3 regions of the Allobosea sp. R86505 genome follow, and region 1 is predicted to be linked to each of the others. Evidence: predicted binding sites of a transcription regulator. Region 1 holds the regulator's gene; each other region holds the start of a gene.
The links. Region 1 encodes PhoB, which activates phosphate uptake and scavenging genes when phosphate is short. Its sites were predicted from a motif close to TGTCATNNANCTGTCAT; they were not measured.

Region 2: the regulator PhoB is predicted to act here: its motif matches at 3,042-3,058, upstream of SJY11_RS18265 (ArsJ-associated glyceraldehyde-3-phosphate dehydrogenase).
Region 3: the regulator PhoB is predicted to act here: its motif matches at 3,775-3,791, upstream of ugpB (sn-glycerol-3-phosphate ABC transporter substrate-binding protein UgpB).

What each region holds. Positions count from the first base shown of each region.
Region 1 is NZ_JAXHPY010000001.1:1,496,169-1,501,556, forward strand. It holds gene pstA (phosphate ABC transporter permease PstA) at 1-57, shown strand, start outside; gene pstB (phosphate ABC transporter ATP-binding protein PstB) at 104-904, shown strand; gene phoU (phosphate signaling complex protein PhoU) at 947-1,666, shown strand; gene phoB (phosphate regulon transcriptional regulator PhoB) at 1,791-2,489, shown strand; gene SJY11_RS07170 (TIGR03862 family flavoprotein) at 2,652-3,914, shown strand; gene SJY11_RS07175 (tetratricopeptide repeat protein) at 4,066-4,518, opposite strand; gene uvrB (excinuclease ABC subunit UvrB) at 4,733-5,388, shown strand, end outside.
Region 2 is NZ_JAXHPY010000001.1:3,800,481-3,805,868, reverse strand. It holds gene SJY11_RS18295 (SDR family NAD(P)-dependent oxidoreductase) at 1-434, shown strand, start outside; gene yacG (DNA gyrase inhibitor YacG) at 427-660, shown strand; gene SJY11_RS18285 (hypothetical protein) at 788-1,213, shown strand; gene SJY11_RS18280 (hypothetical protein) at 1,221-1,505, shown strand; gene SJY11_RS18275 (arsenate reductase/protein-tyrosine-phosphatase family protein) at 1,512-2,423, opposite strand; gene SJY11_RS18270 (arsenate reductase/protein-tyrosine-phosphatase family protein) at 2,420-2,968, opposite strand; gene SJY11_RS18265 (ArsJ-associated glyceraldehyde-3-phosphate dehydrogenase) at 3,102-4,145, shown strand; gene arsJ (organoarsenical effux MFS transporter ArsJ) at 4,150-5,388, shown strand, end outside.
Region 3 is NZ_JAXHPY010000001.1:358,737-364,124, forward strand. It holds gene SJY11_RS01715 (methylated-DNA--[protein]-cysteine S-methyltransferase) at 1-498, shown strand, start outside; gene SJY11_RS01720 (proline racemase family protein) at 535-1,554, opposite strand; gene SJY11_RS01725 (carbohydrate kinase family protein) at 1,566-2,495, opposite strand; gene SJY11_RS01730 (fumarylacetoacetate hydrolase family protein) at 2,492-3,670, opposite strand; gene ugpB (sn-glycerol-3-phosphate ABC transporter substrate-binding protein UgpB) at 3,876-5,198, shown strand; gene ugpA (sn-glycerol-3-phosphate ABC transporter permease UgpA) at 5,262-5,388, shown strand, end outside.

The DNA.
Region 1 (5,388 bases):
ATGTCCATCCTGCTGCTTTCGATCATCGCCCGCCGCATCGTCCGCGGTAGCAAGTAAGACCAGCGCCTTCCCACCGTCGCGTCCGATCCGAAGGAACCCTTCGATGCTGTCCACCCTCGAACTCAGCCCGCAGACGCTCGATGCCGATGCGCCCGTCCGGATCGCGGTGAAGAACCTCGATTTCTACTATGGCGAGCACAAGGCGCTGAAGAACATCAATCTCGACTTCCGCGACCGGCACGTCACCGCGCTGATCGGCCCCTCGGGCTGCGGCAAGTCGACCCTGCTGCGAATCTTCAACCGGATCTACTCGCTCTACCCCGAGCAGAAGGCGACCGGCGAGGTGATGCTGGACGGGCGCAACGTCATCTCCAACGACGTCGACGTCAACGAGCTGCGCTCGCGCATCGGCATGGTCTTCCAGAAGCCGACGCCCTTCCCGATGTCGATCTACGACAACGTCGCCTTCGGCATCCGCCTCTACGAGAAGCCGCCGAAGTCCGAGCTCGACGACCGCGTCGAGGGCGCGCTGCGCCGTGCCGCGCTGTGGGACGAGGTCAAGGACAAACTCAAGACCTCCGGCATGGGTCTCTCCGGCGGCCAGCAGCAGCGCCTGTGCATCGCGCGCACCATCGCCCAGAAGCCCGAGGTCATCCTGTTCGACGAGCCGACCTCGGCGCTCGACCCGATCTCGACCGGCAAGATCGAGGACCTGCTCGAGCAGCTGAAGACCGACTTCACCATCGTCATCGTCACCCACAACATGCAGCAGGCGGCGCGCATCTCGCAGTACACCGCCTTCATGTATCTCGGCGAGGTGATCGAGTTCGACGCGACCAACACGATCTTCATGAACCCAGGCAAGAAGCAGACGCAGGATTACGTCACCGGCCGATTCGGCTGACTGCCCTCCGCTTCAGCCCCGCATTCGAAGGACCTAGCCGCGATGACCGACCATATCGTTCGCTCCTACGACGCCGATCTCGAGTCGCTGCGCCGCAGCCTCGCCGAGATGGGCGGGATGTCCGAGCGCATGCTCGGCGACTCCACCGTTGCGCTGGTGCGCCGCGACACGACGCTGGCCCAGAAGGTGATCTCGGCCGACCAGCGCCTCGACAACCTGCAGCGCGACGTCGAGGAGCGCGCCGTGCTGACGATCGCCCGGCGCCAGCCTCTCGCCCAGGACCTGCGCGAGCTGATCTCGGCGATCCGCATCGCGTCGGACATCGAGCGCGTCGGCGACCTCGCCAAGAACATCGCCAAGCGCGCCGTGGCGATCTCCGGCCAGTTCTCGCCGCCGCACCGGGCCGTGGTCGGGCTCGAGCATATGAGCCGGCTTGTCCAGGCGCAGCTCAAGGACGTGCTCGACGCCTACGCCACCAGCAATGAGCAGAAGGCCCTCGATGTCTGGCACCGCGACGGCGAGATCGACGCGCTCTACACCTCGCTCTTCCGCGAGCTTCTGACCTACATGATGGAAGATCCGCGCAACATCACCTTCTGCACGCATCTCCTGTTCTGCGCCAAGAACGTCGAGCGCATCGGCGACCACACCACCAACATCGCCGAGACGATCCACTATCTCGTCACCGGCGAGTCGCTCGACATCAACCGTCCCAAGCTCGAGACCACCGACATCACGGTTGAGGCCGTGACGGGGAGCTGACATTGCAGCACGTCATGGTCGGGCTTGACCCGACCATCTCCGAAACCGGGACCCTCCGGTCGCCGAGATTCTCGGGTCAAGCCCGAGAATGACGCCTGCACCACCCATTATCTGGAACCGTGCCATGGCCGCCCGCATCCTGATCGTCGAGGACGAGGAACCCCTCACCCTGCTGCTGCGCTACAATCTCGAGGCCGAGGGCTTCGTGGTTGACAGCGTGGCGCGCGGCGACGACGCCGAGCTGCACCTGCGCGACAACACGCCCGATCTCGTGCTGCTGGACTGGATGCTGCCGGGGCTGTCGGGCATCGAACTCTGCCGCCGGCTGCGGGCGCGCCGCGACACCGAGCGGGTGCCGATCATCATGCTCACCGCGCGTGGCGAGGAGACCGAGCGGGTGCGCGGGCTCGCCACCGGCGCAGACGACTATGTCGTCAAGCCGTTCTCCCTGCCGGAGCTGATCGCGCGCATCCAGGCGCTGCTGCGCCGGGCGAAGCCCGGCCATGTCGCCGGTCTGCTGACGGCCGGTGATCTCGAACTCGACCGCACAACGCGGCGCGTGCGCCGCTCCGGCGAGGAGCTGCATCTGGGCCCGACCGAGTTCCGCCTGCTCGAATTCCTGATGCAGGCGCCGGGCCGGGTCTATTCGCGCGCGCAACTGCTCGACGCCGTCTGGGGCCGCGACGTCTATATCGACGAGCGCACCGTCGACGTGCATGTCGGGCGCCTGCGCAAGGCGATCACGCCGGGCGACGCCAAGGACCCGCTGCGCACGGTCCGCGGCGCGGGCTACGCCTTCGACGAGACCTTTGCGCGGGCGTGAGGCGAACCGTCATGCTCGGGCGCAGACCCGAGCATCTCGTGACGATGAGGCTCCGCTGCCGTGCCGGCCAGAGATTCTCGGGTCAAGCCCGAGAATGACGAGCGTGCGTCCGCCGACGCCTGATCGCTTGACCCGCGACGCCCGACGGCGCAAGCCGACCCGATGCACAGCAAAGACATCGCCATCATCGGCGCCGGCCCCGCCGGGCTGATCGCCGCCGAGCGGCTGGCGCAGGCCGGCCACCGCGTCACGATCCATGAGCGGATGCCGTCGCCGGCGCGGAAATTCCTGCTCGCCGGGCGCGGCGGGCTGAACCTGACCCATTCCGAGCCGCTGGAGACCTTCCTGCCGCATTACGGCGCGGCGCGGGACTGGCTCGAACCGGCCGTCGCGGCCTTCCCGCCGCAGGCACTGCGCGACTGGGCCGATGGCCTCGGCGCGGAGAGCTTCATTGGCACCAGCGGTCGCGTTTTCCCGAAGGCGATGAAGGCCTCGCCGCTGCTGCGCGCCTGGCTGCGCCGGCTCGACGGTCTCGGCGTGCGGCTCGAAGCCGGCCGGCGCTGGACCGGCTGGAACGACGAGGGCGAACTGACCTTCGCTACGGCGGCCGGCGAGGTAACGCTCACGCCGGATGCGACGCTGCTGGCGCTGGGCGGGGCGAGCTGGCCGCGGCTGGGCTCCGATGGCGGCTGGGTTCCGCTGCTGGCGGGGAGGGGCGTCGCGGTGGCGCCGCTGCGGCCGGCCAATGGCGGCTTCGCGGTAGCTTGGTCGCAGACGCTGCGCGAGCGTTTCGCCGGCGCGCCGCTGAAGCGGATTACGTTGTGCTTTGCCGGCAAAAAGATTGCGGGCGAGGCGATGATCGACGCCCATGGGCTGGAGGGCGGCGCGATCTATGCGCTGTCGGGGCCGCTGCGCGAGGCGATCGCGCGGGACGGTTCGGCGGTGCTGGAGATCGACCTGCGTCCGGATCTCGACCTCGCCCGGCTGACCGAGAAGCTCGGCAAGCGCCGGCCGGGCGAGACGCTCAGCAACCATCTGCGCAAGGCGGCAGGGCTCTCGCCGGCGGCGGTCGCCGTGCTGCGCGACAGCGTCGCGGGAAAGCTCGACGAAAACCCCGCGGCGCTCGCGGCGGCGATCAAGAGTGCGCCGTTGCGCCTGACCGGGACGATGCCGATCGACCGGGCGATCTCCAGCGCCGGCGGCATCGCGGCCTCCGAGATCGACGCAGGCTTCATGCTGCGGCGCCTGCCAGGCGTTTTCGTCGCCGGCGAGATGCTGGACTGGGAAGCGCCGACCGGCGGCTATCTGCTGCAGGGCTGCTTCGCCACCGGCGTCGCTGCGGCGGCGGGGATAGTGGGTTGGCTGGGGCGGGGAAACCTCGACGGAGAACCCTCTCCCGTAGGGAGAGGGCAGGGTGAGGGGTAGGCCGCTTGACGGTGGCGTGAGACCTCACCGGCGCAGCGATTGGGTTGGCGCTTTGCTGGTTGAGGGGCCGACACCTCTCCCCTGCCCCTCTCCTTACAGGAGAGGGGTTCCCCGCGATTCCGGGTCGCGGTCGAGCCCGAGAATGACGCGCCTACCGCCCCTCCGCCTTCGCGATGGCCTCGTCGAGGTCCTGCCATTCGTGGCAGCGGCCGCAGAGGCTGGCGAGCTTGGCGAGGTTGGCCTTGGCCGAGGCCATGTCGCCGGTCTCGATGAACCATTCGCCCTGATATTCGAGCGCGGGCAGGAAGGTCGGGTCGCGCATCAGCGCGGCGTCGTAATACTGCTTCGAGAGCGGGTAGTTCTTCAGCTTGCGGTGCGAGAAGGCGAGCCAGTTCAGCAGCACGGGCGAGTGCGGCGAGCGCTTCAGCAGCACCTCCAGCTTCTCGATGGCGGGCGGGAAGTTCTTCTCCTCGATCCAGCGGCGCGCCTGGCGGTATTCCGGGTCCTCGTCCAGCCAGGTCCAGTCCGGCCCGACCGCCTGCGCCCCCGCCGCGGCGAGCAGGGCGGCGGCTCCCGCCATGATCGCAATGACGCGTCGGCGCATGGCGTGTCCTCATGAGGTGAAGGCGATAGGGTGCGCGCGCGTTGCCGCTCGCAGTGGTCCGCGATCATGGCGACATCGCATGACAAGTCCATTGCGAAAGGGCGTCCGCCACCCCTCCGAAACGGCGCCACTCCTGCCAGCTCCTGTCACCAGTGCGCTCCCCCATGCGCCGCACCCTCTCGCGCGCGGCGGGGATGCACCCCATATTGCCGGGATGTCCGACACACCCGCCAAAGACTCGCCCGCCAAACCCAAGCCCGCCAAGAAGCCGTCCTCGGCGCGCACGCCCAATTCCAAGGCGTCTCGGCAGGAGCTGAAGCCGCTGGAGGGCTATCTCGCCGATCTGCTCAACCCGGCGATCAACCGCGGCAAGGCCGTGCCCGGCGGCGCGGCCGGGTTCTCCGACAAGCCGCAGGCCGGCTATGAGGCGAAGCCGAGCTACGCAACGGAACGGCCCGGCGGCGAGGAGAGGCCCAGGCGCAAGCTCTCGAAAAAGGCCGATGCCGCCTTCATCGGGGCGGAGGGCGCTGCTGCCGCGACCGCGACCTCGCTGCAGACGCTGCTGGAGAGCGGCAACCCCTTCATCGAGCCGGGCAAGGCCTGGGTGCCGCACCGCCCGCCGCGGCCGGACAAGTCCGAGGGCGGCATCCGCTTCCGGATGAATTCGGAATACGAGCCCGCCGGCGACCAACCGGCCGCGATCGCCGAGCTGGTCGAGGGCATTGCCCGGCAGGAGCGCGACCAGGTGCTGCTCGGCGTCACCGGCTCGGGCAAGACCTTCACCATGGCGCAGGTGATCGAGAAGACGCAGCGCCCGGCGCTGATCCTGGCGCCGAACAAGACGCTGGCGGCGCAGCTCTATGGCGAGTT
Region 2 (5,388 bases), 2.3 Mb from region 1:
ATGTCATCCCGGTGATGCAGCGCCAGTTCGAGGAGAGCGGGGAGGGCGGCTCGATCATCAACATCTCGTCGATCGCCTCGATCCGCTACACCGGCGTGCCCTATGCCAGCTATTCCGCCACCAAGGCGGCGCTGAACCAGCTCACCCGCACCACCGCCGTGCAATACGCCCCGCAGAAGATCCGCGTGAACGCGATCCTGCCCGGCCTGATGAAGACGCCGATGGTCGAGCACTCCGCCGGCCTCGCCCAGGCCTATGGCGAGGGCGACGTCGAGGCGATGTGGGCGGCGCGTGACGCGCAGGTCCCGATGGGCCATATGGGCGAGGCTTGGGACGTCGCCTACGCCGCTCTGTTCCTGGCGAGCGACGAGGCGCGCTATGTCACCGGCCTCGAAATGGTCGTCGATGGAGGGATCACGCTCAAATATGGCTGACAACGAGAACACCCCGCCGGCGACCGAACCGCCCCCAGTGAAGCCGCTCAAGCCCTGCGCCGTCTGCGGCAAGCCGGCGCAGCCCCGCTACAAGCCCTTCTGTTCGGCGCGTTGCGCCGATATCGATCTCGGTCGCTGGCTGAAGGGGAGCTATGTGATTCCCGGAGAGCCGGTCGATGAAGCCGAAACCGGCCTGCCGTCACAGGAACGTGACCCGGAAGCCTGATGGGTGCCGGCCGGCGGCCGATCTGCCGCGGCGCGTTTCAGCCGCCATTCATCCGGCGCCGGTTAGGGCAGACGCAACGGTCGATCGCGCGGTCACCGCGATGAGACGGCTGATGTCAGGAGATGGAATGATGATGTTCAAGCTCGCACGGGTGGTGATGGCTGGAGCGCTGCTGCTCGGCGCCTTGCCGGCCGGCGCCCAGGTCTATGATCCCTTCGCCAGCATCCGCCCGGGCCCGGGGCGCGAGGCACCGCCTCCGCCGCCTCCGTCGCAGCGCCAGTGGCAGCAGCAGGCCCAGCCCTACGATCGCGGCTACGACCGTGGCTATGATCGTCGCGATCGCGGCTATGATCGGGGTTACGATCGTGGCTATGACCGGGGCTACGACCGCGGCCCGCGCTATGGCGACGACCGGCCGCGCTATCGCGAAGGCGGCCGGGGCGGCAGCTTCTGCGTCACCTCGCGCGGCTCCTGCTCGGGGCCGCCGGCCCCGCGGGGCGCGCCCTGCCGTTGCGACATCGATGGGCTGACCAAGCGCGGCGTCATCCAGTAGCCGCGCCATGGCCTATGCCGACGAACTCGACGCGGTGGTCGCGGCCGAGCAGGGCCTGCGCCGGCGGATCGCCGAGCGCATCGCCCTGGAGCAGGGCGCGAGCGACGAGGGGCTGCTCTCGCCGCAGCATCTCGCCGCGGCGGACGCCGCGATCGAGAACTGGGCCGAGGTGGGCGAGGAGGAACTCGACCCGCAGGCCTTCCGGCCGCTGACGCCGATTCAGGTTCTGCTGGCCGAGCACCGGGCGGTGTGCGACCGCATCCTCGACATCCGCGACCGTCGGCTGGGCTGATCCGCCTCAGGCCGCCTGGTCGAGCGTCTTCGCCGTCGCGCCGTCCATCCGGCCGATGGCTGCGAGCACCGGTGCGAGCTCACGCAGCGACATTTGCTCGAAGGGCAGGTTGACGAAGGCCGACACCCGCGCCGCCAGGGCCCGGTAGCTCTGCAGGAAGGCGGCCCGCCGGGCCTCTTCCGGCCCGGTCGCGGCAGCCGGATCGTCGAGCCCCCAATGGACACGCAGCGGCACGCCGGGGAAGGCGGGGCAGGCGCTCTCGCTGGCGTCGTCGCAGACCGTGACGACCAGGTCGAGCGGCGGCTCGTCCGCCCCCAGGAACTCGTCCCAGGATTTCGACCGCATCCCCGAGACGTCGTAGCCGAGATCGGCGAGGAGACGCAGCGCCAGGGGATGCGGCGCCTCCTGCGGGCGCGAGCCGGCCGAAAACGCCTGGATCCGCCCGAGACCTTCGCGGTTGAGCACCGCCTCGGCCATGATCGAGCGGGCCGAATTGCCGGTGCAGACCACCAGGACGCGCAGCGGGTGCTCGCTCGCCACGGGGTCGCGTCGCGCCGGAAAGGCCGGCGCCGCATCCGCACAGGGCAGGGGGCCTTCGGTGCAGCAGGCCTCGGCCAGGAAGGCCTGCAGCGCATCGGCGCGCGCGGCCTGGGCGGCGAAGATGATGTGGCGGCCGTCGCGCCGCGACGCGAGCAGCCCGACCTGCTCGAGCGCGGCCAGATGCGCCGACAGCGTGTTGTGCGCGACCGCGAGCAGCCGGCCGATATCGCCGGCCGCCAGGCCATGCGGCCGGTAGCGCATCAGCAGCCGGAAGATCTCGAGCCGCGTCGGTTGCGCCAGCGCCCCCAGCAGGGCGACGGCGTCCATCGTGTCGAGCTTCGGCGGGAGCCGTCCTGCGTTGGGGCGTCTGGGCGTCAAGCGGCGTCTTCCCTCGGTGCTCCAGCGACGCCGGCGGGTTCGCGGCGGCCCGTATCCTTGCCGATCGCATCGAGCCGGTGCTGCAGCGCCATGCCCTGCAGGGTCGCCAGCGGCAGACTCGCGAAGATCGAGATGCGGTTGTTGAGCATGCGGTAGGCGTCGGCAAAGGCAAGCGCCTTCTGGACATCGTCGCCCTCGAAGGCGGCGGGGTCGGGCAGGGTCCACAGGGCGGTCATCGGATTGCCGGGCCAGGCTGGTGGCGCGGCGTTGGCGGCGGTCTCCGAGAGGGTGAAGACGAAATCGAGTTCGGGCGCTCCCGGCCTGGCGAAGTCGTCCCAGCTCTTGGGCGCCAGACCGGTGAGGTCGTGGTTCAGCGAGGTCAACAGCCGCACCACGAAGGGATTGATCTGCGGCCGGGGCTGCGATCCCGCGCTGAAGACGGTGAACTTCGCGCCGGGCAGCCGGCGCATGATCGACTCGGCCATGATCGAACGGGCGTGGTTGCCCTTGCAGACGAAGAGAACCTTGAGAGGGGACGTTTCCATGTCTTCATCTCGTTATGTCGGTGGATGACGACATGATCATTGCCGCACAATATGTCGGATTCAACCGACATATTGACATGTTCCCGTCATCCGGTTCATGGACCCTGAGGATCTGGCGCAGGGAGCAGGGATCATGCGGGTCGGCATCAACGGCATGGGGCGGATCGGGCGGCTGGCGCTGCGGGCGGCGCTGGGAGCGGCCGACCGGCAGGGCGACGATCCGCGCGCCGGCAACCGGCTCGATATCGTCCATCTCAACGAGTTGAAGGGCGGTGCGGCCGCGACCGCCCATCTGCTCGAATTCGACAGCATGCAGGGCCGCTGGCGCGGCGGCATCGCGAGCGCCGGGGAGGATGCGATCACGATCGGCGGGCGCAGCTTGAGCTTCTCGGCGGCGGGCGAGCCGGGCGAGATTCCCTGGGGCGATCTCGGCGTCGATGTCGTGCTCGAATGCACGGGCAAGTTCCTGACGCCTTCGACACTGGAGGGGCATCTGAAGCGCGGCGCCAAGCGCGTCATCGTCGCCGCCCCGGTGAAGGACGCCTCGGTCCTCAACGTCGTCGTCGGCGTCAACGAGCATCTCTACGATCCGGGCTCGCACCCGATCGTCACCGCCGCCTCCTGCACCACCAACTGCCTCGCCCCCGTGGTGAAGGTCGTGCACGAGAACCTGCGCATCCGGCACGGCCAGATCACCACGATCCATGACCCGACCAACACCAATGTCGTGGTCGATGCGCCCCACAAGGATCTGCGCCGCGCCCGCTCGGCGATGCTCTCGCTGCAGCCGACGACGACCGGCAGCGCCACCGCGATCGCGCTGATCTATCCCGAACTCAAGGGCAAGCTCGACGGTCACGCCGTGCGCGCGCCTGTCCTCAACGCCTCGCTGACCGACTGCGTCTTCGAACTGGAGCGGCCGACGACCGCTGCCGAGGTCAACGCGCTGTTCGAGGCGGCGGCGCGCGGACCGCTCGCCGGCATCCTCGGCTTCGAGCCGCGCCCGCTGGTCTCGATCGACTATCAGCGCGACACGCGCTCGGCCATCGTCGACGGCCTCTCGACGCTGGTCACCGACGGCACGATGCTGAAGGTCTACGCCTGGTACGACAACGAGATGGGCTATGCCTGCCGCATGGTCGATCTCGCCTGCCATCTCGAACAGGTCGGGATCTGATCGGGTGACGGCAGGAGCCCGCAACTACGCCATCGTCACCGCCGCCTATTGGGGTTTTACCCTGACCGACGGCGCGCTGCGCATGCTCGTGCTGCTGCATTTCTTCCGGCTCGGCTATTCGCCTTTCACCCTCGCCTTCCTGTTTCTGCTCTATGAGGCGGCCGGGATCGTCGCCAACCTGATCGGTGGCTGGCTCGCGGCGCGCTATGGCATCACCCGCATGCTCGCGGTGGGCCTGACGACGCAGATCGCCGGCTTCCTGCTGCTGTCGGGCCTGTCGCCGGACTGGACGGCCGCGGCCTCCGTCGCCTGGGTGGTGATGGCGCAAGGGATCTGCGGCGTCGCCAAGGACCTGACCAAGACGGCCTCGAAATCCGCGATCAAGGTCGCCGAGGCCGCGGCGCGCAGCGAAGACTCCGAGGGACGGCTGTTCCGCTGGGTCGCCTGGTTCACCGGCTCCAAGAACGCGATGAAGGGCGTCGGCTTCTTCCTCGGCGGGCTCCTGCTGGAGGCGCTGGGCTTCCGCGGCGCACTCTGGGCGATGGCGGCCATGCTGGCGCTGATCCTGTTCGGCGTACTGACCTCGCTCCCGGCGATGATGGGCAAGGCGAGGGCGAGCAAATCCGCCCGCGAACTCTTCGCCAAGAACCGCGCCGTCAACCTGCTGGCGCTGGCACGCGTCGCGCTGTTCGGGGCGCGCGACGTCTGGTTCGTCGTCGGCGTGCCGGTGTTTCTCTACGCCTCGGGCTGGACCTTCACGATGGTCGGCACCTTCCTGGCCCTCTGGACGATCGGCTATGGTCTGGTCCAGGCCGCGGCCCCCGCCGTCATCCGGCGCAGCGCCGACGGGCTCTCGTCGGAAGTGCCTGCCGCGCGGCTCTGGTCGCTGGCGCTGGCGGCCATCCCCTTCGGCCTCGCCGCGCTGCTGGCGGGCGGCTCCGGCCTGCGGCCCGATCTCGTGCTGGTCGTGGGCTTGAGCCTGTTCGGCTTCGCCTTCGCGGTCAATTCGTCGCTCCACTCCTATCTGATCCTGGCCTATGCCGGCTCGGAGAAGTCGGCCGAAGATGTCGGCTTCTATTATGCCGCCAACGCGCTCGGCCGCTTCCTCGGGACCCTGTTGTCGGGCCTGCTCTACCAGTGGGGCGGCCTCCAGGCCTGCCTGATCGGCTCGGGCCTGATGCTGGCGGCCTGTGTCGTCGCGACGGTTGCTCTGCCGCAGCGCGCCGAGGCCGTTTCGTCCGGG
Region 3 (5,388 bases), 1.1 Mb from region 1:
GAGGCGCTCATCGTCGCGACGCCGCGCGGGCTGGCCGGGCTGGGCTGGGTCTCGGACGGGCTCGACGGCGGCAAGGTCGTTGGCGGGCGGGCGGAGGCGCTGGCGGACATGATGCGGCGCTGGCCGCATGCGGAGTACCGCTTCGACCCGCAGGCGACGGCGCCGTATGCCGCACGCATCTTCGATCCGAAAGCGTGGTCGGCGGAGACGCCGCTGCGCGTCGTGCTGATCGGCACGGATTTCGAGGTCCGGGTCTGGGAGACGCTGCTGCGGATCCCGGTCGGCCGTGCCACCACCTATGGCGCCGTCGCCAGCCGGATCGGGAAGCCCTCGGCTTCGCGGGCGGTCGGCATGGCGGTCGGCAAGAACCCGATCTCCTTCGTCGTGCCGTGCCATCGCGTCATCGGGAAATCGGGCGCGCTGACCGGCTATCACTGGGGGCTGACGCGCAAGCGCGCGATCCTCGGCTGGGAGGCCGGGCAGACGGCCGCAGACTGAGCTGCGACGAGGGCGCCGTCCGCGCCCCGCACGACGTCAGTTGTGCGCGATTTCGGCAAAGCGCCCAGGCAGCGCAAAGCCATGGCCTAGCGGATCATCCTCCTCGATCGTGAAGGTTCCTTCGCCAGCGAAGTGGCTCGTGCCGCCGACCGCAACCGTGACAGCGTCATCCGCGAAGCCTGCGGCTGCCCCCACCACGCGGCCGGTGAAGGTGCCGCCTGTGATGCTGCGGAAGTGGCGCGTCGCGCCGGTCTCGGCGAGGCCCTTGGCATGGTCCAGCGCCATCCGCGCCGTGACGCCCGAGCCCGTCGGGGAGCGGTCGATCTGCCGCTCGGCGAAGATGCAGAGGTTGAAGCTCTCCTCGTCGGCTTGAGCCTCGTCGGTGATGATCGTGCCGTAGAGAAAGCCGAGTTCGGGCTCGGTCGGATGCGTCACCGGCAGGCTCGCGCGCAGATGGTCGGTCAGCGAAGCCGCCGCGTCGGTCAGGGCCGAGACCGGCGTCTCGAACAGGTCGAGCCCGAAGCGCGAGGCCGGGAGGATGCAGTAGAAGGCGCCGCCATAGGCGATGTCGGTGACGACCTCGCCATAGCCCGGCAGGGTGACGACGAGATCGCGGGCGAAGACGAAGGCCGGCACGCTCTCGAAGACGACGCTACCCACCTTGCCGTCGCGCACCGCACATTCCAGCCGCAGCAGGCCGCAGGGGGCCTCGATGCAGAAGCGGGTCACCGGTTCGACCGCCGGCACGAGCCCATGCTCGATCGCGTAGCGGCCGAGCGCGATGGTCGCGTGGCCGCACATGGTCGAGTAGCCCTCGTTATGGGTGAAGAGCACGCCGAAGGCGGCCTCCGGGTGAGCGGCCACGACGGGGATGACGCCATACATCCCGGCGTGGCCGCGCGGTTCCAGCATCATCGCCCGGCGCAGATGGTCGTGATTCTCGCGCGCGTCGCGGCGCTTCTCCAGGATCGTCGCACCCCTGAGCAGGGGGTAGCCCCCCGTGACGATGCGAACCGGCTCGCCGCAGGTGTGATAGTCGAGATAGCGGATCTGCATCGGACCTCCCGTCAGACGGCGATGCGGCGCGGCGGATCGCAGCCGGGGCGGGTGCAATTGTCGGCCGCCACTGCGCAGGCGAAGTCGAGCGCCGCCTGAAGATCGTCGCGGCCGGCCCCGGCGAAGCCGCGTCCCAGCAGCCCCCTTGCCGCCAGTACGGCAACGAAGCCGCCGATGAAGGTGTCGCCGGCCCCGATCGTGTCCGATACCGCGACGGGGGCGGCGGCCGCGGTGAGAGGGGGCCCCGGACCGTGACAGACGGCGCCATCGGCGCCTCTCGTGATGAGCACGAGCGACGCGCCCCATCCCCGCCAGCGCGAAACCACGCCCTCGACCGGCTCCCCGGGATAGAGCCAGGCGAGATCCTCGAGGCTGGCCTTGACGATGTCGGCCTGGGCGATGCGGGCCTCGATCAACTCACGCGCCCGCTCTCGCCCGGGCAGGACGGCGGCGCGGATGTTGATGTCGTAGCTGACGGTGGCACCAGAGGCGCGGGCGCTCGCCGCCAGGATCGCGGCGGCCTCCCCAGAGGGCCCGGTGGTGGCGCCGAAAGAGGAGGCGTGGAGATGGACCACGCCGTGCGGCATCGCCCGCGGGGTGCGGGCCGCCTCCGCATGGGCCGTGCCGTCGAGATGAAGCGCGAATTCCGGCGTGCCGTCGGGCCCCAGCGGCGAGACGATCGCCACGGCGGTCGGGCGTGCGCTGTCCTGGATGAAACGCCTATCGATGCCCTCGGCCGCCAGCGCGGCGCGGAAGCGCCGGCCGAGTGCATCCGTCGAGAGCGCGCCGGCATAGGCCGGCCTCGCCCCGAAACGGGCGAGCGCGATGGCCGCGTTGAAGGCCGAGCCGCCGAGCACGGCCTCGTAGCGCAGACCCTCTGGGTCGCGCGGGATGAAATCGCCGATCGCCTCGCCGACGACGAGGATCTCGCCTGGGCTCACAGCAGCCCGCGCTTGGCCAGGCTGCGCATCAGATGCGAGGTGCCGAAGGTCCAGGGCTCGCAATGGTCGGTGCGCTTCATCCGGTTGACCAGCGCCCCGAGTTCCGGGGCCGCGATGGTGACGATGTCACCGTATTTATGGGTGAAGCCGCCTCCGGCTGTGTCGCGATCCTTGATCGGCGCGAACATGGTGCCGAGATAGAGCGCCGCCCCGTCCGGGTACTGGTGATGGGGACCGATCATCTGCGCGGCAAGATCGGCGGGATCGCGGCTGATCTTCGCGATCGAGGAGGAGCCTTCCAGCGTGAAGCCGTCCTCGCCCTCGACCGTCAGCGTGACCGTGGTGTTGCGGACATGGTCGAGCGTGAAGCCGGCGTCGAAGAGGCGGATGAAGGGGCCGACCGCGGCGGCGGCGTTGTTGTCCTTCGCCTTGCCCAGAAGGAGCGCCGAGCGGCCCTCGACATCGCGCAGATTGACGTCGTTGCCGAGCGTGGCGCCGACGATGCGGCCGTCGGAGGCGACGACGAGCACGATCTCGGGCTCGGGATTGTTCCAGGTCGACGACGGGTGCAGCCCGGCGTCGAAACCGGTGCCGACCGAGGACATCGGCGGCGCCTTGGTGAAGATCTCGGCATCGGGTCCGATGCCGACCTCGAGATACTGGCTCCAGGCGCCCTGCCTGATCAGCACCTCCTTGAGGTGCATCGCCTCGGGCGAACCCGGCTTCAGCTTCGAGAGATCGTCACCGATCAGCTTGCCGATCTCGCCGCGGATCGTGGCGGCGGCAGCGGGGTTGCCACGCGCCTTCTCCTCGATGACGCGCTCCAGCATCGAGACGGCGAAGGTGACGCCGGCGGCCTTGACCACCTGCAGGTTGAGCGGCGAGAGCAGCCAGGGCCGTGCGGGGTCGCGGCCGTCGACCGGCGTGTTCGCGAGGATGTCGGCGAGCGTCGCGACCGGCTCGCCCGGAGCGGCCCGCAAAGCGGCGGCGGGACCGGGCGCCTCGCAGAGGTCCCGGCTGGTCGGAAAAGCGCGGGTGATGTCGACGACCATTCCGTCGCGCAACGTGACGATCGCGGGGCCTGCGACATCAGGCCGCCAGATGCGCCCGAGCAGGGCCGCGGCCGGTGCGTCCTGGGGGAGGGTCCGTTCGGGCGTCAGGGACAGGCGCGGCATGGCGATGATCCATCGAAGGCGGGCAGGGGACGGCGAGAACAGCGCCTTCCGGACGATTACGCAAGGGCTTGCACACAGGAGCAGCCCGGACGCGCGCTTGCGTCCGTCATCATTTTGTCATTGAAACGTCGCCGGCCCTTCATGCTAGCTTGCGCACCAACAAGAACAGCCGCCCAAGCGAACCGAGGGCGGAAGGGAGAAAGAGATGACAGTGAAATCACGCATCCTGATGTCCGTCGCGGCTTTCGTGCTGGGCGGCGCCGCGCCTGCGCTGGCGCAGACCGAGATCCAGTGGTGGCACGCCATGACCGGCGCCAACAACGACGTCGTCGTCAAGCTGGCCGAGGAATTCAACGCCTCCCAGAAGGACTTCAAGGTCGTCCCCGCCTATAAGGGCTCCTATGCCGACACGCTGAACGCCGGCATCGCCGCCTTCCGCGCCGGCAATGCGCCGCACATCATGCAGGTCTTCGAGGTCGGAACCGCGACGATGATGTCCGCCAAGGGCGCCATCAAGCCGGTCCAGGACCTGATGAAGGAAGCCGGCGAAACATTCGATCCGAAGAGCTATCTGCCAGCCATCACCGGCTACTATTCGACGACCAAGGGCGAGATGCTGTCGTTCCCCTTCAACTCGTCCTCCGCGGTGATGTGGTACAACAAGGACGCCTTCAAGAAGGCCGGGCTGAACGCCGACGCGCCGCCCAAGACCTGGCCCGAGGTGTTCGACGCCGCCAAGAAACTCAAGGCCGCCGGCTACGACAAGTGCGGCTTCTCGAATGGCTGGGTGACCTGGGTCAACATCGAGCAGCTCGGCGCCTGGCACAACGAGCCGGTCGGCACGAAGTCCAACGGCTTCGATGGCTTCGACACCGAATTCGTCTTCAACAAGGGCGTCTTCCTGAAGCACCTGACCAATCTGGTCGAGATGCAGAAGGACAAGACCTATGACTATTCCGGCCGCACCAACACCGGCGAGGGTCGTTTCACCTCGGGTGAATGCCCGATCTTCCTGACCTCCTCGGCCTTCTTCGGCAATGTCCGCGCCAACGCCAAGTTCGAATGGGCGAATGCGCCGATGCCGTACTACCCCGATGCGGCGGGCGCGCCGCAGAACTCGATCATCGGCGGCGCCTCGTTGTGGGTGATGGGCGGCAAGAAGGCCGACGAGTACAAGGGCGTGGCCAAGTTCTTCTCCTTCCTCTCCAACGTCGACCGGCAGGTGAAGCTGCACACCGAGTCCGGCTATCTGCCGATCACCAAGGCCGCTTATGAGAAGGTCAAGGCGTCGGGCTTCTACAAGGACAAGCCGTTCCTCGAGACGCCGCTGCTCTCGCTCAACAACAAGGCGCCGACGGACAATTCGCGCGGCGTGCGCTTCGGCAGCCTGGTGCAGATCCGCGACATCTGGGCCGAGGAGATCGAAGCGGCCCTGAACGGCCAGAAGACCCCGAAGGCAGCGCTCGACGCCGCCACCGCGCGTGGCAACCAGACGCTGCGCCAGTTCGAGCGGACGGCCGGTCGCTGATCCGTTTCCCACCACCATCGCCGCCGCCCCCTCCCCGGGGCGGCGGTTCGTTTCGGACACGCCATGCAGAAGAACGCCTATTTCAGCGGGCTGACGGTGCCGGCTCTGCTGCTTCTGCCGCAGCTGGCGATCACGCTCGTCTTCTTCTACTGGCCCGCGAGCCAGGCGGTCTGGCAGAGCTTCCTGCTGC